Linked DNA regions of Stappia indica. The protein of the gene in region 2 interacts with the protein of the main gene of each other region in a pairwise test. Links are inferred from orthologs where the notes say so. Each region holds a gene or a part of one and is shown on either strand. Other genes may lie near its edges.

What was found.
Region 1: the proteins of mtgA (region 2) and GH266_RS06695 interact in binary tests that used the Escherichia coli proteins (3 or more experiments, as listed by UniProt). The link is inferred for Stappia indica from one-to-one orthologs.

What each region holds. Positions count from the first base shown.
Region 1 is NZ_CP046908.1:1,406,840-1,412,307, forward strand. Bases 2,578-5,468 are described here. They hold GH266_RS06695 (peptidoglycan D,D-transpeptidase FtsI family protein), read right to left. Parts: upstream 4,934-5,468; coding sequence 3,221-4,933; downstream 2,578-3,220. Other genes in these bases: ftsL (cell division protein FtsL), read right to left, coding at 4,943-5,299; rsmH (16S rRNA (cytosine(1402)-N(4))-methyltransferase RsmH), read right to left, coding at 5,304-5,468. Also shown: GH266_RS23455 (UDP-N-acetylmuramoylalanyl-D-glutamyl-2,6-diaminopimelate--D-alanyl-D-alanine ligase), read right to left, coding at 1-1,302. UniProt on the Escherichia coli protein: Essential cell division protein that catalyzes cross-linking of the peptidoglycan cell wall at the division septum. Required for localization of FtsN.
Region 2 is NZ_CP046908.1:2,732,042-2,747,798, reverse strand. The notes cover bases 7,445-10,169. They hold mtgA (monofunctional biosynthetic peptidoglycan transglycosylase), read right to left. Parts: upstream 9,305-10,169; coding sequence 8,585-9,304; downstream 7,445-8,584. Other genes in these bases: GH266_RS12890 (polyprenyl synthetase family protein), read left to right, coding at 9,575-10,169; rpmF (50S ribosomal protein L32), read right to left, coding at 8,232-8,417; GH266_RS12905 (hypothetical protein), read right to left, coding at 7,445-7,934. Also shown: GH266_RS12945 (ammonium transporter), read left to right, coding at 1-101; GH266_RS12940 (hypothetical protein), read left to right, coding at 342-767; GH266_RS12935 (hypothetical protein), read left to right, coding at 943-1,278; ggt (gamma-glutamyltransferase), read right to left, coding at 1,315-2,907; GH266_RS12925 (GlcG/HbpS family heme-binding protein), read left to right, coding at 3,112-3,546; polyhydroxyalkanoate synthesis repressor PhaR, read right to left, coding at 3,574-4,173; GH266_RS12915 (acetyl-CoA C-acetyltransferase), read left to right, coding at 4,521-5,702; phbB (acetoacetyl-CoA reductase), read left to right, coding at 5,855-6,583; more of GH266_RS12905, read right to left, coding at 6,723-7,444; more of GH266_RS12890, read left to right, coding at 10,170-10,426; GH266_RS12885 (hypothetical protein), read right to left, coding at 10,454-11,149; GH266_RS12880 (argininosuccinate synthase), read right to left, coding at 11,146-12,366; GH266_RS12875 (cupin domain-containing protein), read right to left, coding at 12,531-12,962; gloB (hydroxyacylglutathione hydrolase), read right to left, coding at 13,000-13,797; GH266_RS12865 (LacI family DNA-binding transcriptional regulator), read right to left, coding at 13,909-14,946; GH266_RS12860 (ABC transporter permease), read right to left, coding at 14,943-15,757. UniProt on the Escherichia coli protein: Peptidoglycan polymerase that catalyzes glycan chain elongation from lipid-linked precursors. May play a role in peptidoglycan assembly during cell division in collaboration with other cell division proteins.

The DNA.
Region 1 (5,468 bases), 1.3 Mb from region 2 along the record:
GGCGATGCGGCGCACGCCGGCGGCCTTTGCCAGATAGGTCAGAAGGTCGAACTGGTTGTTGTCGCGGTTGAGCAGCGCCAGTCCGCCCGGCTCCAGCCCGAGGAAGATCTCGCCCTTGGCCTGGGCGATACGCTCGACCGAGCCGAAGAACTCCAGATGCACCGCCTCCACCGTGGTGATCGCCGCCACATGCGGGCGGACCATCTGCACCAGCGGCGTGATCTCGCCGGGATGGTTCATGCCGATCTCGAAGACACCGTATTCGGTGTCCGCCGGCATGCGCGCCAGGGTCAGCGGCACACCCCAGTGGTTGTTGAAGGAGGCGACCGGCGCATGGGTGCGCCCGGACGGCGACAGCGCCAGCTTCAGCATGTCCTTGGTGCTGGTCTTGCCGACCGAGCCGGTCACCGCGACGATGCGGGCACGGCTGCGGGCGCGCGAGGCCCGGCCGAGATCGCGCAGCGCCTCCAGCGGGTCCTCCACCACCAGATAGCGCCCCTGCGGCGGCAGCGCGCCGACCCGCTCGCGGGCGACGATGGCGAGCGCGGCCCCGGCCTCGCAGGCCTTGGCCGCGAAGTCGTGCCCGTCGAACCGCTCTCCGGCGATGGCGACGAAGGCCTCTCCCGCGGCAATGCTGCGGCTGTCGATGGAAACGCCGGTGACATGGGGTATGTCGGAACCGCGCAGCTCGCCGCCCGTCGCCTCGACCATCTCGTCCAGATACCACAGGGGCCGGTCGGGCTCGGCCGCGATCGGCTCGCCGACGACCGGCGCCGGCTTCACGACCTGGGCAGCGGGCGCCGTGAACGACGGGACCGCCGGCGCGACGAAGGCCGGATGCACGCTGGCCGCAACAGGCCTGGGCGCGACCTCGGGCTCCGGCGCGATGTCCGCCTCGAGCTCGGGCTCGTCCGCAGCAGCGAAGATCTCGTCCTCGGTCGCGGGCTCGTCTAGCGGTTCGGCGCCCGGCTCGTCCTGGGCGATCTCGTCGACCGGAGCCTCGTCCGCCGAAAGATCCTCTTCGGCCTCGTCGGCACCCTCGAGGAGTTCGTCGGCGTCAAGCTCGAGAACGAACTCCGTCTCGGAAGCCGGCTCATCGGTCTCGCTCTCCGCGTCGAAGGGCTCAGCGCCGTTCTCCTGCTCGCCCTCGCCCTCTTCCGCATCGGCCGGCAAGAGCTCGTCCGCCAGAAGATCTTCCTCGGTCAGCCGGATTTCCGGAAAGCCTCTGCTCTCCGACCCGTCCTCGGCCAGCAGATCGTCCTCGTCCGCAGGCGCATCTTCAGCCTGCGGCATCTCGGCCATCAGCTCGTCTTCGGCGGGCTCCTCTTCGCTCGGGCCCTCTTCGAGCACCTCGTCCTCATCGACCAGATCCTCTTCGGCGAGGTCTTCGGCCAGCAGCTCGTCTTCCGCAGCCTCCTCGGAAAGCGCGAAGTCCTGCGCCTCGTCGGCGTCCCGGTCGTCCTCTTCCTCGAACAGTTCGTCGAGCAGATCGTCCTCGGACAGTTCCAGGTGGAGCCCGTCCTCCTCGCCCGTCTGCTCAGCTGTCTCTCCGGCGATCTCCTCGCTCAGGTCAAAGCTCTCGGCGAGCGCCTGCTCCAGCGCATCGTCGAGATCGCGCGCGCCGTCGAGCCCCAGGTTGATGCCGCCGTCCTCGGCCGCGTCGAACAGCGCGCTTTCGGCCAGGGCCGCAATCGCCTCGCGGGCGACCTCGTGGTCGGAGAAGGGCAGCACCTCGTCGCCGACGATCTGCCCCGGCTCGTGCCCCTTGCCGGCGATGCACAGCACGTCGCCCGGCTGCAGCATGCCGATGGCCGCCTCGATGGCATCGCGCCGGTCGCCGATCTCCAGCGCCTCCGGCGCCCCGTCCATCACCTCGGCGCGGATCGCGGCAGGGTCTTCGCTGCGCGGATTGTCGTCGGTGACGATGACGATGTCGGCCTGCCGGGCCGCCGCCTGGCCCATCAAGGGCCGCTTGCCCGGATCGCGGTCGCCGCCCGCGCCGAACACCACAATCAGCCGCCCCTTGGTGAAGGGGCGCAGCGCCGCCAGCGCCGTGTCCAGCGCGTCGGGCTTGTGGGCATAGTCGACGAAGACCAGCGCCCCGTCGTCGGTCTCGCCGATCAGTTCCAGCCGGCCCGGCGCGCCCTGCAGATCTTCCAGCGCCGACAGCGCCACGCTGGTCGGCACGCCGCAGCAGATCGCAAGGCCCGCCGCGACCAGCGCGTTCGACACCTGGAACCGCCCGGCCAGCGGCAGGCGCACCTCGAAGAAGCCCTCGATCGTCTCGATCGACAGGACCTGCGCGAACCCGTCGTGGCGGATGTCGAGCAGCTTCAGGTCGTCGCCACCCTCGCCGACGGTGAAGACGCTGCGGCCGAGCTCATGCGCCAGTGCCAGGACGCGCCCGGCATAGGGCGCCGACGGCTCCAGCACCACCGGCTGGTCGCCCTCCAGCAGCGTATCGAACAGCCGCATCTTGGCCGCGAGATAGTCCTCGACATCGGCATGGTAGTCGAGGTGATCGCGCCCCAGATTGGTGAAGGCCGCAGCCGTCAGGCGCAGCCCGTCGAGCCGGCGCTGGTCGAGCCCGTGGCTGGAGGCCTCGAGCGCTGCATGGGTGATGCCGTCGTCGGCGAGCCGCGCCAGCGTCTGGTGCAGCGACACCGGGTCCGGCGTCGTCAGGCTGCCATACTGGGCGCCGCGGCTGGTCACCGTGCCGATGGTGCCGAGGCTCGCCGCCTCGAAGCCCGCATGGGCGAAGATCTGGCGGACGAAGACGGCGACGGAGGTCTTGCCGCTGGTGCCGGTCACCGCAACCAGCGTCTCGGGCTGGCGCTCGTAGAAGCGGGCGGCCATCAGCGCCAGCGTGCGGCGCGGATCGTCGCTGACGATGACGGGGCAGCAGCCCTCATCGGGGCCGAGCGCCGCAAGCGGCGTGTCGCTGCCCACCAGCAGGGCGCCGGCGCCGGCATCGCGTGCGGCCGTGATGAAACGGGTGCCGTCCGCCTTCGCGCCTTTCAGCGCGGCGAACACAAATCCCCTGGAAACCGTTCGGCTGTCTGCGGACAATCCGGCGATTTCGGTTTCGAACTCGGGCGCGGCGAGCACCTGTTCGCCGGTGAGGTCCTTCAGCAGCATGTCCTGCGCCAATATCCGTTGTGCGTCGTCGTCAGGACCGTAAGGGGAGCTTTGGTGCGACCCCGCCCCCTTGGCGATCCGGTCAGTAGGAAATCGATACCGTCTCCGTCTTGTCTCCGAACTTCGGCAAAACTCCGAGCATCGGGGCAACCCGTCGGATGATCGCCGAGGTGACCGGCGCGGTGTTCAGGCCCGCGGTCGCGCCGATGCCCTCGCGCTCGGACTTCGGCTCGTCGAGCACGACCAGGACCACGTAGCGCGGCTTGTCCATCGGGAAGGCAGAAAGGAAAGAATTGCGGCGCTTGTTGGATACGTAGCGGCCGTTCTCGATCTTTTCCGCCGTTCCGGTCTTGCCGCCGACCATGTAGCCCGGCACTTCCGCGCGCCGGCCGGAGCCCGACAGCACGTTGAGGCGGAACAGGTAGCGCATCATCTCGCTGGTCTGCGGGCTGACCACCTGCTTGGCCAGCTTGTCCGCCTCCTCGCGGGTGCGCGGCACGAAGGTCGGCGGGATCAGGCGGCCGCCATTCATCAGGGCCGCCGTCGCCACCGCCGTCTGCAGCGGCGTCACCGAGATGCCGTGGCCGAAGGAGATCGTGATCGCCGCCAGCTCGTTCCAGCGCGGCGGCAGCAGGGGCGTTGCCACTTCCGGCAGGTCCGTCTGCAGCCGCGAGGTCAGGCCGAGCCGCTCCATGAAGGCCTTCTGCTCGTCGACGCCGACCGACAGCATCATCTTGGCCGTGCCGATATTCGACGAATAGATGAAGGTCTCGGCGACCGACAGCATGCGTCCCTTGCCGTGGAAGTCGCTGATCGTCCGCCCGCCGACGCGCATCGGCCGCGTGGCGTCGAAACTGTCGTTCATCGTCACCTTGCCGCTGTCCAGCGCCATGGCGACGGTGAAGCCCTTGAACACCGAGCCCATCTCGTAGACGCCGCCGGACGCGCGGTTCATGCGGTCCTTTTCCAGCGCCTGGGCCCGGTCGTTGGGATCGAAGTCGGGGAGCGAGGACATGGCGACGACCTCGCCGGTCTCCGCGTCGAGAACGACGCCGATGCCGGCGATGGCCCGGTAGCGCTCCAGCGCCTTCACCAACTCGTCGCGCACCACATGCTGCACCCGCAGGTCGACCGACAGCTGCACCGGCTCCATCGAGCGGTCGCTGGCAAAGCCCAGCTCGCGCAGGTCGCCGAGCCAGGCCCGGTCGACCGCCAGCTCCATGCCGGAAATGCCCTGGTTGTCGACATTGACCGAGCCGACGATATGGCCGGCCGTCGGCCCGCCCGGATAGAAGCGGCTGTTCTCTTCCAGGAACCCGATGCCCGGAATGCCGAGATCGTGGATCTGCTGGCGCTGGCGCGGGGTCAGCTCGCGCTTCAGCCAGATGAAGCCGGCATTGCTCGCCAGCCGCCGGCGCACCGCATCGGTGCCCAGCTCCGGCAGCACGCTGGCAATGCCCTCCAGCGCCTCATCGACGTCGAGGATCTTGCGCGGCTCGGCGAACAGCGAGGCGGTCTTGATGTCGGTCGCCAGGATCTGGCCGTTGCGGTCCAAAAGGTCGGGGCGCGAGGCGGCGACGCTGTCCTGGGCCGAGATATAGGAGGCGGACTTGGACTCCTCGCTCATGCCCAGCATGATCAGCCGGCCGCCGATGGCCATGTAGACCACCGCGAACACCGCCATCGCCATGTGCACCCGCGCCCGCACGGCGCGCGTCGAGGGACCGCGCGGCACATGCCGCTCGCCGACCGTGCGGCGCTGCAGGAAGGAAACGGGCTGATCCGTAACCGCCATTGTCGCCCCCTATCGGACCGTCGGCGACGCGCCGGCGAAGCCGCCGAGCGTCAGGTTGCTGTCGATCGGCTCGAGCTGCACCGGTTTGATCGGCACATCCTCGATCCGGGTGATCTGCTCGACCGAGAGCGGCTGCAGCTGGAGGTGGTCGTTGTAGCGGTCGACCAGCCGCTGCAGGCGGCTCGGGTCGTTGAGCAGGCTCCATTCGGCGCGCAGCATCTGCAGCTGCGCCCGTTCGTCCTCGATCTGCCTCTGCAGCGCCGCGACATGCTCGGCCGAGCGTTCCGCGTCGTGCTTCATGTCGTAGACGGCGGCGGCAGCGGCCAGGACGCCGATGGCGAGGATGATGTTGGTGTAGCGGCTCATGGGCTTACTCCTCCCCGGCCGGCGCGGCGACCGACGGGGCGCCGAGTTCGCGGGGGTCGACTTCGCGTGCCGGGGCATCGAGACGGCGGGCGGCGCGCAGCTTCGCGGAGCGCGCGCGCGGATTGGCGGCAACCTCGTCCTCGCCCGGATCCACCGCACCGCGATGGAG
Region 2 (15,757 bases):
GCATCCGCGCGTCGGCCGAGGAAGAGGCCCTTGGTCTCGACAAGGCCGAGGTCGGCATTGAGGCCTATCCGGAATTCGGTCAGGGCAGCCAGCGCGTCTGAGCCCTGCCGACCCATCTCCCGAAGCAGCCGCCGTGACCGACGGTTGCACCTTGAAGCCCGGGGCCCCGTGCCCCGGGCTTTTTTCGTTTCCGATTGCGAGGGGCGGTTGCCGATTGCCTGCAAGGTGCCGGGCGGCCATCCTCGTTCGCCTGCGACCGCGATTCGCCTGGCAGTCTGCCGCGCCGTGGCCGTTGTTCGGGAGCCCGCCCGGATCTTCGTCCGGCACAACGAGGACCTGTCATGCCGCTGATCGCTTCGATTCCGCTCACCGTGTTGCCGCTGATCGCCTACAACATCGTCGCTTTCGGCCTGTTCGGCGCCGGCGGCAATCCCTGGCTGGTTCCTGTCGTCACACTCGACCTGGTGTCTGGGGCGCGCTTTTCGTTGCTGGGCGGCGACCTGATGATCCTTTGCGCCCTGGTGCTGCTTTTCCTCGAATTGCTGAAGGCGACCCGCACCGGGGTCTCGGCGCTCGCGGATCATATCTTTTCCACGCTGGTCTTCATCGCCTACCTCGTGGAGTTTCTCACGGTCGGCAAGGCCGCGACGTCGGTGTTCTTCATCCTGATGTGCGTGTCGTTGGTCGACGTGATCGCGGGCTTTTCAATCACCATCACCGGAGCGCGCCGCGATTTCGGCGTGTCCAACGGCGATCAGTATCGTTGATGGTCGCGCGGGGGGCGTCGCCGCCCGGACGCTCCTGAAAAGCGGGGGACAAGGACGCGCTGCAATCTTCCCTTGCGTCAAAAGTTAACAAAAGGTTATCGACTGGCACGGCATTTGCGCTAAATTCCCTAGGAACAACGCCAATGTATCAAATTGGCACGCCTGGGAGGCGGAAATGCGGATCGAGCAGGGCAGACGTCCCGCGGCAGGACCAGGAGAGTATCGACGGGTCACCAGCACGGTGTCCTCGACGGGCAACGCCACACCTGCGTCTGCCGCCCGTGCCGTCGTCCCGGTCGCGCCGGTCAGCGAGCCGCGCAGCGATCGCTTCGCCCGCCTCTATCGTCCGCAGGCGGCTTTTCTCGCCCAACTCATTGCCATGCGTGAGCACGTGCCGCAGTTGCGCGTGCGCCGAAGGGCGGCGCCCGAGCAGGCGCTCGAGGCCTATCGGCTGGCGGAGCGCCAGCCGCGCCTGTCTGCTCCCGGGCGGGTGCTCGCCGTCAGCCGCTGACCTCGGGTTTCGCGAGGGCAGGGACGTCCCCCCGGCTCAATAGCCGATGGCGCAACCGTCCTTGCGCGGATCGGAGCCGCCGACCAACACCCCGCGGGCACGGTCGATGAGGATCGCCTGGCCGCCGCCGATCGGCTCTGCGACAACGTCCACCTGATGACCGAGCTTGCGCAGGCCCTCCAATGTGGCCGGCGGCACGTGACGCTCTGCCTGCAGCACGTGCGTGGTCTCGTCGAAGAACATGCGCGGAGCGTCGATGGCCTCCTGCGGATCCATACCGAAATCGACGATGTTGCTCAGCACATGGGCATGGCCGCAGGGCTGGTAGCCGCCTCCCATCACGCCGAAGGAGAGATAGGGGCGGCCGTCCTTCAGCGCCATGGCCGGGATGATGGTGTGCAAGGGCCGCTTGCCGCCGTCGATGCAGTTCGGATGCCCTGGCTCCAGGCGGAAACAGGCGCCGCGGTTCTGCAGCATGACGCCGCTTTTCGGCGCGCAGATGCCGGACCCGAAGCTCTTGTAGACGGAGTTGATGAAGGAGACGGCCATGCCTTCGCCGTCGACCACCGTCAGGTAGACCGTGTCCGACGAGGGGCCGAGCAGGGCAGGCGGGATCTCCGGGATGCGGGCCGACGCAGAGATCCTGCTCGCCAGCTCGTCGAGATAGTCGGAGGCGAGGAAGGCGTCCGGCCCGTGTTGCATGTGGTCCGGATCGGCGAGGAACAGGTCGCGCACCGAATAGGCAAGGCGGCCGGCCTCCAGTTCGAGATGGAAGCGGGTGGTACCCAGCGGATCGAGAGAGGCGAGGTCGAAACGCTCCAGCAGGCCCAGCATGACAAGCGCGATGAACCCCTGGCCGTTGGGCGGAAGCTCGGCGACGTCGATGCCGCGATAGGAGCGGATCACCGGCGGCATCGGCAGGGTGGTCATGCCGGCGAGATCATCGAGGCTCATCAGGCCGCCGCGGGCTGCCAGCGTGTCGACGATATCGCGGGCGACCTCGCCCTCGTAGAAGCCGGAGGGGCCTTCCGAGGCAATCTTCTGCAGCGTGCGTGCCAGGGCCGGCTGACGGACGATGTCGCCGGCCTTGGGCGCGGCGCCGCCGAAGAGATAGCTGTCGCGCGCGCCCTGGTCGGCGGCAAGCTTGGGGACCGCCAGCGCCCAGTCATGGGCAACGCGCGGTGCGACCGGGTAGCCGTCCCTGGCATAGGAGATCGCGCGCTTGAGCACTTCTGCGAAGCCGCGGCGGCCGTGAGCGGCAAGAAGGTCGTGCCAGGCGCGAATGGCTCCCGGAACGGTGACCGAATGGGGGCCCTGTGCGTCGATGCTCGTTACGCCGAGTTCGGCAAGCCGCGCGGGCGTTGCCGCCTTCGGTGCGGGCCCCGAGCCGTTGATCCCGTGGACCGACCCGTCGGGCCGGGCGACGATGGCGAAACAGTCGCCGCCGATGCCGGTCATCTGCGGCTCGACGACCGCAAGCACCGCCGAGGCGGCCACGGCGGCGTCGACGGCGTTGCCTCCGGCCTGCAGCATTTCCAGTGCGGCCGCGCTCGCCAGCGGATGCGAGGTTGCCGCCATTGCGGTGGTGGCATGGACGCAGGAGCGTCCCGGTGCATGGAAGTCGCGCATGGTCCATCCTTGTTCTGGTCTTGCGCCGGTTCGCGAACCTCGAGGATCGGCCGGCCGTCAGGCGGGAAGGTCCGCCGGTCGGCGGGAGGATTTTCGTCTCTGGGGAACGAGTGCTTGTCGTTCTTGTCCGTTGGTGGCAAGCGGTGACGCTGCTAGCCATGGACTGGCAAAGATTATCGGATGCCGGCACGGAGACCATAGAAAATGAGCAAACTGACCCTTTCCAGCGCGGAAAAGATTGTCGATGCGGCGCTCGCCAAGGGCGCCGAACTCGGCCTCAAGCCGCTCACCGTCGCCGTGCTCGACGCCGGAGGCCATCTTGTCGCGCTGAAGCGCCAGGATGGATCCTCGATCCTGCGGCCGCAGGTGGCGAGCGGCAAGGCCTATGGGGCGATTGCGGTGGGGGCCGGTTCGCGCTGGCTCGACGAGAATGCGAAGACGCGGCCGCATTTCGTGCAGGCCCTGAATGGTGTCGCGGGCGGCGCCATCGTTCCGGTGCCGGGCGGCGTGCTGATTCGCGCTGGCGAAGGCGGCGAGATCCTCGGTGCCGTCGGCATCAGCGGCGACACTTCGGACAATGACGAGGCCTGCGCCGTGGCGGGCATCGAAGCGGCCGGCTTCGGCGCCGACCGCGGCTGACGCCGGAATCCGGCGGCCGGCTGCGAACTACTCGCGGCCGCCGCCGGCGATGGCGTCGATCTTCTTCTGCATGTCGGCGAGCTGCTTTTTCAGCGCGTCGAGATCGTCGGCGCTCGCAGGTTCGGTACCTCTCGCAGGGTCTGCCGCCCGTGCCTGGGCTTCCCCCTCCTTGCCGGTGCCGAAGGGCAGGAACATGCGCATGGCGCGATCGAAGATCTCCGCGTTGCGCTTCACCTGGTCCTCGATCGCGTCGAAGGCTGTAGAGCCGAAGGCGCTGGCCATCTGCTCGCGCAGCTTGTCCTGCTCCCTGGTGAGCGAGGATATCGAGAAGTCGAGATAGGACGGCACCACGTTCTGCATGCTGTCGCCATAGAAGCGGATCAGCTGACGCAGGAATGTGATCGGCAGCAGGTTCTGTCCCTTGTTCTCCTGCTCGAAGATGATCTGGGTGAGCACGGAGCGAGTGATCTCGTCGCCCGTCTTCGCGTCGAAGACCACGAAATCTTCCTCGTCCTTCACCATCAGGGCGAGGTCTTCCAGCGTTACGTATGTGCTGGTCCCGGTGTTGTAGAGACGCCGGTTTGCGTATTTCTTGATGATGGTCGGCTCGTTGCTTTTTGTAGCCATGTCGATTTTCGGATCCCGGCTTCGCGCCCCGGCCCGCAAGCCGTTGCGGCATTCCTCCCTGGGCCGCGGCCGGCAGATCAACCTGCACCCTCCGCGACTTTTTCCTGTCGCACGATAAGCCAATCGTAGGCGGGCGCACCACCGTTTTGTCAAACTTGTCAGGCAGCACCCGGACTGCACCGAAAGGATGACCCGGCGAGCGGGAAAATCGCCGATGGCTACGGGGTGTTGCGGTTGACACTTGGCGGGCGGGCGTCTCTAGTTTGCGAGAAACGCGCAGGCAGCCGAACAACAACCAGGGGGATTGCTCGCGCCACGGGAGGTCCGGTTTTTCGGGAGATCATGAAATGAGCGCATCCAACGACGTCGTCATCGTCAGCGCAACGCGCACCGCTGTCGGATCCTTCAACGGCGCTTTCGCAAACACGCCCGCCCATGAGCTCGGGGCTGTAGCGATCCGCTCGGCGCTCGAGCGCGCCTCGGTTGCCGCCGCCGATGTCGACGAGGTCGTGTTCGGCCAGGTGCTGACGGCGGGCCAGGGCCAGAACCCGGCACGCCAGGCCGCCATCCTGGCCGGTATCCCCGACAGCGCGACGGCCTGGGTGCTGAACCAGGTCTGCGGTTCGGGCCTGCGTACCGTCGCCATCGCCATGCAGCAGATCGCGGCGGGCGATGCGTCCATCATCGTTGCCGGCGGCCAGGAGAACATGTCCCTGTCGCCGCATTGCGCCCATATGCGCGCCGGCTACAAGATGGGCGACTACAAGATGATCGACACGATGATCAAGGATGGTCTGTGGGACGCCTTCAACGGCTACCACATGGGCCAGACGGCCGAGAACGTCGCACAGAAGTGGCAGATCTCCCGCGAGCAGCAGGACGAGTTTGCGGTCGCCTCGCAGAACAAGGCGGAAGCCGCGCAGAAGGCCGGCCGCTTCAAGGACGAGATCACGCCGGTGACGATCAAGGAGCGCAAGGGCGACCGGATCGTCGAGGACGACGAGTATATCCGCCACGGCGCGAGCCTCGACAGCATGACCAAGCTGCGCCCGGCCTTTGCCAAGGAAGGTTCGGTAACGGCGGGCAATGCGTCGGGCATCAACGACGGCGCTGCTGCTCTGGTTGTGATGAGTGCGGCAGAGGCTGCACGCCGCGGCCTGACGCCGCTTGCCCGTGTGGCCTCCTGGGCAACCGCCGGTGTCGATCCGACGATCATGGGCTCCGGCCCGATCCCGGCCTCGCGCAAGGCGCTGGCCAAGGCCGGCTGGAAGGTCGAGGACCTCGATCTCGTGGAGGCCAACGAGGCCTTTGCCGCCCAGGCCTGTGCGGTGAACAAGGACATGGGCTGGAACCCGGACATCGTGAACGTCAACGGTGGCGCGATCGCCATCGGTCACCCGATCGGCGCCTCGGGCGCGCGCGTGCTCGTCACGCTGCTGCACGAGATGGCGCGCCGCGACGCCAAGAAGGGCCTGGCGACGCTGTGCATCGGCGGCGGCATGGGTGTGGCGCTCTGCGTGGAGCGCTGACCATCATTTGATGGCGGGCGCTTGATGCCGGTCAAGGCACAGGCGGCCGCCATCGGCTGGACTGCGGGCTGGAGCCGGATCGGCTCTTCGCCTGCGACCGGGCCAGTCGGCGGCGGCTGGCACGGCAGCGCGAGTTGAACGGGAGGAAATGCATGAGCAATGTGGCAATCGTGACGGGTGGTACGCGTGGCATCGGCGCCGCCATCTCCAAGGGCCTGAAGGCCGCAGGCTACACGGTGGCGGCGACCTATGCCGGCAACACCGAGAAGGCCGAGGCGTTCAAGGCGGAGACGGGCATCCACGTCTACCAGTGGGATGTGGCCGATCCCGAGGCCTGCAACCAGGGTGTGGGGCAGGTGGTTTCCGACCTCGGTGCCGTGGAGGTGCTCGTCAACAATGCCGGCATCACCCGTGACGGCTGGTTCCACAAGATGGACTTCGAGCAGTGGTCGGCGGTGATCCGCACCAATCTCGATTCCATGTTCACCATGACACGCCCGGTCATCGACGGCATGCGCGAGCGCGGCCACGGCCGCATCATCAACATTTCGTCCATAAACGGACAGAAGGGCCAGCTCGGCCAGACCAACTACTCGGCCGCCAAGGCCGGCGTGATCGGTTTCACCAAGGCGCTGGCGTCCGAAAACGCCCGCAAGGGCATCACGGTCAACGCCATTTGCCCGGGCTATATCGACACCGACATGGTGGCGGCGGTGCCGGAAAAGGTTCTGGAGGGGATCATCGCGGGCATTCCGGTCGGCCGGCTCGGCCAGGCGGAGGAGATCGCGGCTGCGGTTGCCTATCTCGCCTCGAAGGAAGCCGCGTTCATGACCGGCGCCGTGCTGACCATCAACGGTGGCCAGTACTACGCCAACGGCTGACGCTGGCGCGAGACAACCAAGGCCGCATCGGTGCGAGCTTCGGGGCTTCCGGCATGCCGGAAGCCCTTTTTTATGTGCCTGCGGCCACAGACGAAGTCGGCGTTCCGCCGTGAAAGCCTGCCAGCGCGGGGCCCTGTTCTCAGGGGAGCGATTTTTCCCAGCGGCCGAGTTGCCGGGCCGCGGGCAACGGCCCGAGAGTAAGCCGGTAGAAGTCAAAGAGGTCCGCTCGCTCGGAGGCGAGGAAATAGCAGAAATGCAGCTTGAAGAAGCGGAACCGAAGATGGCGATAGAGCCCGGCGGTCATCCGGTCCGGCACCCTCACGCTGAAACGTCTCGGCTCCTGGACGTGTCGCGCCAGCCAAGGCGCATAGGTCGCCACCGGCGTGGTCTTTCCGCAGCAAAGGATATCGTGGGGGGCATAGACATCGGTCCAGTCGAGATGCCGTGCCTGGGCAAGGCTCGCGACAGCGGCGCCGAAGCCTCTCTGCGCGCCGAAGCCGCCGACATAGCCGAATGCCGACCCCATCGTCAGAACGGTGACCTGGCCCTGCGCCGCGCCGAAATCCGGCACGCGCTTCAGCACCTCCCGCAGCGTGTAGAGCAGAACAAAGGTTCCGGAACTGTGGGCAACAAGGACAAACTCCTCGTCCGGCTCGCATTCGGTGGCCATCCCGATGATCCGTTCGGCGAACTCGGCGATGCGCGCCGTCATCTGCGGGTCTTCATTGCGCGCCAGACGTCCGATGGAATACCAGTCCTGGATCAGGTACCAGAGATAGGTCCAGCGTTCCACGAGACGCGTCACCTGGTAAAGCGAGATCATCCAGGCCAGGCCTGCCGCAACGCTCAAGGCCGCATGGACAGGACCGGTCCCGGGAAGAATGAAGGGAAAAAGCAGCGCCGGCACGATCGAGGCGACCAGAAACATCAGAAGCGCAAGCATCGGGTAGAGAAAGAAAAGGCCGTTCATCCAGTTGGCACGCAGGCGCTCCCTGTAGCCGCCGGCCATCGCGAACAGGACAAATGTGCGCACAGCCCCCGCAATGACCGCCCAGAGGGGGCGTCGAAAGTCGCGCTTGCTCAGATCCCGCCAACCCAGCAGGGAGAATCGCGTCGTCACCACGCCTTCCGGCCAGGTGATTTCACCGGTCCAGTCGACAGAAGATCCGCCGGATCCGGCGCCTGGCCTCAAACCGGAGAACGACCCCGACACCGACCGGAGTCTCAGGAATCGGGCCAATTCTTCCGTGAGTTGGCTGAAGACTGTCTCGGGCCGGCGCAGGTCGTAGCCTGGTATGTAGATGACCCGTCGTTTCCGGACCTTAGACGTCCCGCTGTTGTCGTCGTTCATGCGACCCCGGCAAACTGCGCTGATCGTGCCCTCGCGCACCGCCCCTGCGCGTATAGCTGCCTTGGTAGCCGGAGTTGCGTTTCTCCTGCAAGGTTGCCTCGCAAGGGTCCTGGAACAACCCTGAACAGGGTTTCCACGTTACGGGTGCGGGACCCGACGGCAGGCGCAACGCAAAAAAGGGATCGAAGCACGGGCTTCGATCCCTTTCTAAAACGCGCAAACCCCGGCCGGCTGGCCGGGGCGAAGGTCTTACCGATACGACGCGACGACGGACGCCGCGCCTGCCGGAAGCTCCGATCAGACGTCTTCCTTCACCGCCAGGATCTGGCGGCCCCGGTACATGCCCGTCTTCAGGTCGACGTGATGCGGGCGGCGAAGTTCGCCCGAATCCTTGTCCTCGACATAGGTCGGCTGCTTCAGGGCGTCCGCGGAGCGACGCGCGCCGCGCTTCATGCGCGTGGTTTTTCTCTTCGGAACGGCCATTGTCGTACTCTCCGTCGTGCAATATCCCGCAAAACCCGGACCGGGTCAGCCCGGGGCGTGGGTCTACACGGTGTGCAGGAATGGCGGGCTTATACCGGACCTTTTGCCGCTTTGCCAGCCCGAAAGTCAGAAAATTTGTCGTGTCCGGGCGATTCTTTACGTCGCGATCAGGGGCCGAAACCGGGGATGCAGTCCAGATGCGGCTCGATCGCCGCGGCCCGGCCGCGATTGATCCGCGCCAGCCGGTCGTGGCCGGGGCGCGGCCGGGCCGGATTGCGGGCGATCGGGTTGGGAAGCGCGGTGGCCAGGCGCGCGGCTTCCGTACGATCGAGGTCCTTCGCGGGCTTGCCGAACCAGGCCTGCGCCGCTGCCTCCGCTCCGAAGACGCCCTCGCCCCATTCCGCGATGTTGAGGTAGATTTCCAGGATCCGCCGCTTGGTCAGCATGGCGTCGATCATCAGCGCCAGCGGCAGTTCCACGGCCTTGCGGACATAGCTGCGGTCGTTCCACAGGAACAGGTTCTTGGCGACCTGCATGGTGATGGTCGAGGCGCCGCGCACGTCGTCGCCGTCGTTCAGCGCGGCGATCTGGCTCTCCAGCGCCTCCCAGTCGACGCCGCCATGCTGGCAGAAGCGGGCATCCTCCGAGGCGACGACGGACCGCACGAGATGCGGGGAGATTGCGTCGAGGGACACATAGTCGCGGTCGACCCAGAGCCCCTGGACATAGCGGGCGAGCATCAGCGTGCTTATGGGCGGCACCACGGCCCAGAGCAGGGTCAGGACGGGCGGCAGCAGCACAATGGCGAGAAGCGTACGCAGCACGATCCGTCGCAAGCGCCTGCGGCGCGGCCGTCGCGTCTCGCTCCTGACTTCGCCTTCGCTCATTCGCCCCCGCCGTCCGCCGTGCCGATCCCCTCGCGCACGGTGCCACACTGTGGCGAGGGAATACAGGTTGGCAATGTCTCAGACAACAGATGGTCGCCTGCCGCCACCGAACCTTCCTGGAGGTGGTTGACCTTCGCCGGGTTTTTCGACACTGAGGCGAGGCGCCGGCGGATCGAGGCCGGCCCCCGTTCCTCAAGGTTTTCCGGAGCCGTTCCCGTGACTGCCGATGCCGCCGACCAGCTTGCCGCCGATGCAGGGCGGTTCGAGGCAATGCTCGAGACCCTGCTTGCCTTGCAGCCGTGCGAAGAGGAGCCGGCGCGCCCCGACCGGCTTGTCGAAGCAATGCGCTATGCGGCGCTCGGGGGCGGCAAGCGGCTGCGCCCGGGCTTGATGATCGCGGCGGCGCGGCTGTTCGGCCGCGACGACGAGGGCGTGCTCGTCGCGGCCGCCGCTCTCGAATGCATCCACTGTTATTCGCTCGTCCATGACGATCTTCCGGCGATGGACGACGACGACATGCGCCGCGGCCGGCCGACGGTTCACCGCGCCTTCGACGAGGCGACGGCGATCCTTGCCGGCGACGCGCTGCTGACGCTGGCCTTCGATCTCGTCGCCGATCCGCGGGTGCATGTGGACGCCGACGTCCGGCTGTCGGCGTCGCGCGACCTGGCGCGCGCCGCCGGTGTCGGCGGCATGGCGGGCGGGCAGATGCTCGATCTTGCAGCCGAACACAGCACGCTCGGCGAGGCGGAGATCCGCCTGCTGCAGTCGATGAAGACCGGCGCCTTGATCCGCTATGCGGCGCGCACCGGCGCCCGGCTTGCCGGGGCATCTGATGAGGATATCGAGCGGCTTACCCGGTTCGGTGAGGTGATCGGCCTTGCGTTCCAGCTGGCCGACGACCTGCTCGACGTCGAGGGCGATGCGGCCGCGCTCGGCAAGGCGGCCGGCAAGGATGCGGCCGCCGGCAAGGCGACGCTGGTTGCGCTCAAGGGCGCCGAGTGGACGCGCGCGGAGCTTTCCCGTCTGGTCGGCGAGGCGGAGACGCTGCTTGCCCCGTATGGCGCTCGCGCGGCGCCGCTTGCGGGGCTTGCCCGGTTCGTTGCTGTCCGCGACCGCTGAGGTCCCAGCCGCCCGGATCGCGCCAGTTCAGCTGAGAAAGCTGCGCATGTGGAAGCTGCCGGCTTGCGCCGACTGCGCATGCGCGCGGCCGAAGGGGCAGGCATGCCGTGCGAGGCAGCCGGCATGGCAGGGCGCGGTAGGGTTCGCCCGCAAATAGGCCAGACAGCGCGGCACGTCATAGCCGGCCTGCGACAGGGCGCCGGCCGGGCAGGCGGACATGCACGGCATGTCGGAGCAGGTCGGGCAGGGGCCGTCCGCGGGTGACGCTGCGGGCACAGCCAGCGGCTCCGGCGACAGGAGGGCTGCACGCAGGCCTGCCCAGGGGCCGAATGTGCGATGCGCCAGCACGCCCATCGGCGAGCGCGAGAAGCTGCCGGCCCTCAGTGTCCAGCGCTGGAAGGGGTGGTAGGGAGGGCCTTCGAAGGGAAAGACGATGCCGAGGCCCTCGCTCTCGGCCAGCCGGGTCAGGACCCGGCGGGTGAAGCGATCCAGCGGATCCGGCAGGCCGTCGGCCGCTTCAGGACTGCGTGCGAAGATTTCGAAGAGGGCGTTGGAAAGGCTGCCGACAACGAACACGGCACGGGCAGCATGGCCTGCTCTTGCGTCGGGCATCCCGTCGTCCGGGGCGGGTTCGAACCGGCCGAGCAGGCGAAACCCGGCGCGAGCGAGCCGGTCGCCGAGATCGGCGAGCCAGACTGCATCCCGCGCCGGGTGCGATGTCACTTCAGCCGGTCGCGCTTGGCCAGGGTGCGCAGGCGCAGGGCGTTCAGGCGGATGAAGCCGGCCGCGTCCTTCTGGTCGTAGGCGCCGCGATCGTCCTCGAACGTCACCAGCTCCTCGGAGTAGAGCGAGTAGGGCGACTGGCGGCCGACGACGATGACGTTGCCCTTGTAGAGCTTGAGGCGGACCTCGCCGGCGACCTTTTCCTGGCTCTTGTCGATGGCGGCCTGCAGCATCTCGCGCTCCGGCGAGAACCAGAAGCCGTTGTAGATGAGCTCCGCATAGCGCGGCATCAGCTCGTCCTTCAGGTGGCTGGCGCCGCGGTCGAGAGTGATCGACTCGATCGCCCGGTGGGCGGTGAGCAGGATCGTGCCGCCCGGCGTCTCGTAAACGCCGCGCGACTTCATGCCGACGAAGCGGTTCTCGACGAGGTCGAGGCGGCCGATGCCGTTCTCCCGGCCATACTCGTTCAGCTTGGCGAACAGGGTTGCCGGCGACAGCTTCTCGCCGTTGAGCGACACGGCGTCGCCCTTCTCGAAGCCGATGGTGATCTCGGTCGGGACATCCGGCGCCTCCATCGGGTCGACGGTGCGCTGGTAGACATATGCCGGCGGCTCCTCCCACGGATCCTCGAGGACCTTACCCTCGGACGAGGAGTGCAGCATGTTGGCGTCGACAGAGAACGGCGCCTCGCCGCGCTTGTCCTTCGGCACCGGGATCTGGTGCTGCTCGGCGAATTCGATGAGGTCGGTACGGGACTTGAAGGTCCAGTCGCGCCAGGGAGCGATGACCTTGATGTCCGGGTCGAGCGCGTAGGCCGACAGCTCGAAGCGAACCTGGTCGTTGCCCTTGCCGGTGGCGCCGTGGGCGATCGCGTCGGCGCCGGTCTCGTGGGCGATCTCGATCAGCCGCTTGGAGATCAGCGGACGGGCGATGGAGGTGCCGAGCAGGTAGACGCCCTCGTAGACCGCATTGGCACGGAACATCGGGAAGACGAAGTCGCGGATGAATTCCTCGCGCAGATCGTCGATGTGGATTTCCTTGATGCCGAGCAGCTCGGCCTTCTTGCGCGCCGGCTCCAGCTCTTCGCCCTGACCGAGATCGGCGGTGAAGGTCACCACCTCGCAGCCGTATTCGGTCTGCAGCCACTTCAGGATGATCGAGGTATCGAGGCCGCCGGAATAGGCGAGCACCACCTTCTTGATGTCTTTGTGTGCCATGGGGTCCGTAGTTCCAGTCCTGGGCAGGTTGAGGCGGGTTGCGGCGATCCGTGCGCCGGCACGGGCCGGCAGGTCGCCGCTGGTGAAATTCGCGCGCACTGTAGCCTTTGGGTGCCGGAGCGCAAGCCGGGAAACCCCGAAGCGCTGCGGTTCCGCGCCGAAATTCAGCCGCGTGGAACGGGCCGCCAGCCGGGAGGCGCCATCTCGAAGCCGGCAAACTCGAAGCCGGGCGCCACGGTGCAACCGACCAGCGTCCAGCGGCCGAGGCTTTCGGCCGTCTGCCACGCTCCTGCCGGTACGATGCCTTGCGGGTGCTGGCCGGCGGCAAGGTCGTTTCCCAGATGCAGGGCGCGGGCGTCGTGTCCGTTCTCCGAGATGGTCAGGGCGAGCGGCCCGCCGGCGTGCCAGTGCCAGATCTCGACCGCATCCACCCGGTGCCAGGCCGAGAGCTCGCCCGCCTCCAGCAGATAGTAGATGGCGGTCGAGCGGGCACGGCCCGCGGCATCCGTCTCGCTGTCGCGGAACGTCTCCCGGTAGTGCCCGCCTTCGGGGTGCGGCGTGAGGCCGAGCATCGAGATGATCTCGGCGGCGGTCATGTCAGGGTCGAACATGGCGGTCGGCTCCAGCAAGCGGTCAGAACGTGTCCTTGCGACGCCGGATCTCGGCAAAGACCGCCGCATCGCTTGCCCCTTCGAGGCCCAGGTGCTTGCGGATCGCAGGGTCGCCGGGGCGCAGGAACGGATTTGTCGCCAGTTCCGCCGCCATCGTCGTCGGCAGCGTCGGCAGGCCCTTCTGCCGCAGGCTCTCCACCTCGGCAACCCGCGCCTTCAGGGCGGCGTTGTCGGGATCGACAGTCAGCGCGAAGCGGGCGTTGGACAGAGTGTATTCGTGGCCGCAATGGATGGAGGTTTGCGGCGGCAGCAGGTGGGCGAGCTTTTCCAGCGAAGCCCACATCATCGCCGGATCGCCCTCGAAGATGCGGCCGCAGCCAAGCGAGAACAACGTGTCGCCGGTATGGGCGAAGGAGAGTTCCGGCGCCCACCACGAGATCTGGTCGAGCGTATGGCCGGGCGTGCCGATCGCCTTGAAGGCGATCCCCGCGACCGTGATCTCGTCGCCGTCTTCCACAAAGGCGTCGAGCCCGGCGATCTTGTCGCGCGACAGGGCGGGGCCGGTGACGCGGGCGCCTGTGTCGGCCTTGAGCTTCTCCAGCCCCTGGACATGGTCCCAGTGGTGGTGAGTGACGAGAATGTCCGTCAGCGTCCAGCCGGTCTCCCTCAGCACCTCCTTGTAGGGATCGGGGTGAGGCACGTCGATGGCGATGGTGCCGCCCGGTCCGCTGGCGCTTTCCGGCACATGGACAAGGACGCCGAAATTGTCGTCGAGGCAGGTGAACTGGCGGATTACCGCTCGCCGGTTGTCAGCGCTCATGATGTCGTCCTCCGTGTGGTGAAACATGCTCCGCCGAGGCGTGTCCCCCGCAGGTAGCATCTTTCTGCCTTCGGCGGCAGACCTGGCCAGCCGCTGAGGCAGGCTGAGCGGTCAACGTCCGGGCGTCGTCGCGCGTTCCACGAAAGTGGCTTCCAGCCTCAGGGTCGAGGGCGGCGCATCCAGGTCGGTCAACCGTCGCTCCAGATGGGCGACGGCACCTTCTGCCATCTTTTCTGGGTCCTGCCGGAAGGTGCTGAGCCGGTAGGAGTCCCAGGAGGCCTCGGGAATGTCGTCGAAGCCGATGACGGCGAGATCGCGCGGAATGTCGAGGCTGAAGCGGCTGCGTGCCCGGTCCATGAGGCCGATGGCGACCAGATCGTTGACGCAGAAGACCGCCTCGGGTCTTCGGGGCGTCGCATCGGGAGAAAACAGCGCGTCGGCGGCTTGCTGGCCGCCCGCATAGTTCGCTTCCTCGCCGTGAGCGCGGGCAACATGGGCTCCAAGGCGTTGGGCCTCGTCCGCAAAGGCTTTCTCGCGTTCGACAAGGCTGGGCGTCGCCGAGGAGACACCGGCCACCGCAAGGCGTGTGAAGCCGCGTTCGACGAAGAGCCGTGCGGCCGCTCGGGCCGCGCCGGTATTGTCGATGCGCACGTGATCGCAGTCGGGCTCGGAGCGCCCGATCATGATCAGCGGCTGGCCGTTGCGCCGGGCCAGCTCCACGAAGGAGGCCGGGGGCGAGCCGGACAGGATGATCGTTGCAGCGGCCCGATATCCGAACAGGGCGTTCTGCGCCGCCTGAAGCTCCTGCTCGAGGCTGCCGGTGTTGATGATCAGAGGCACGCTGCCACGCAGGATCAGCGCCCGTGTCAGGGCGGAGACGAGATGGGCGCGAAATCCCACTTCGGGCCGGGTGACGATCAGCCCGACGAGGCGGCTGCGATTGGCGAGCAGCCCGCGCGCCAGGTCATTGACCTGATAGCCGAGCTCGGCCGCCGCCTGCATGACCTTCTCGCGGGTCTCCGGTGCGATGCTGGCGCCGGGCGTGAACGCGCGCGAGACCGCCGAGCGCGATACGCCGGCCTTTTGTGCCACCTGCTGCGCGCTGATGAAGCGCCGTGCGGGGGTCTTGTCGCCCTGGTCCCGTTTCAATGGCCAACCTTCGACAGCACGTCGGATCTGAGGAATCGCTCGACGACGAGCATGAAAGCAATGGACGGGATCAGGAGCAACAGTGCCGTGATCGATGCCACCTGATAGTTTCCGCCTGCCCCTGCGGTATAAAGCAGAAGCGGCAGCAGATTCACATCGGGGGCGCCGACGAAATAGCTGCCGGTGAACTCGTCGAGGGATTCCAGGAACACGAAGATCGCGCTCGCCAGCAGCCCCGGGGCGGCAAGCGGCAGCGTCACGTCCCGGAACGCGCGGAAGGCGCCGGCCCCGAGCGAGCGGGCCGCCTGTTCCAGCTCGCTGTCGACGGCGGAGAAGGCCGCAGTGGCGATCCAGACCGCATAGACCAGCCCGTGGGTGACATGTACCAGGACGACGCCGATGACCGTGCCGTTGAGGCCGATCTGGTAGAAGAGCCGGGCGATGTTGACGTAGACCGGCAGGTTCGGGAAGGCCTGCGGGATCAGGAAGGCCAGCAGGATCAGCGCCCGGAACGGCAGGCGCAGGCGCGCCAGCGCATAGCCGGCAGGCACTGCCAGCGCGATGGCCAGAACCACCGTCAGGCTCGCCACCAGGACGCTGTTGGCAAGCGATTCCATCGCGTTGCCGCGCGGCGAGAACACCCGCTCCCAGTAGCTGAAGCCGTATTCGAGCGGCAGCGCATGGGGAAAATACCAGCGCTCGGCGACGGTCCACAGGACGAGGTTGGTCAACGGACCGAAGATGATGAAGGCGATGAGGCCGAGCACGATGGCGCGCGGCACCCACCAAAGGTCCAGGCGGATGCGCGCAG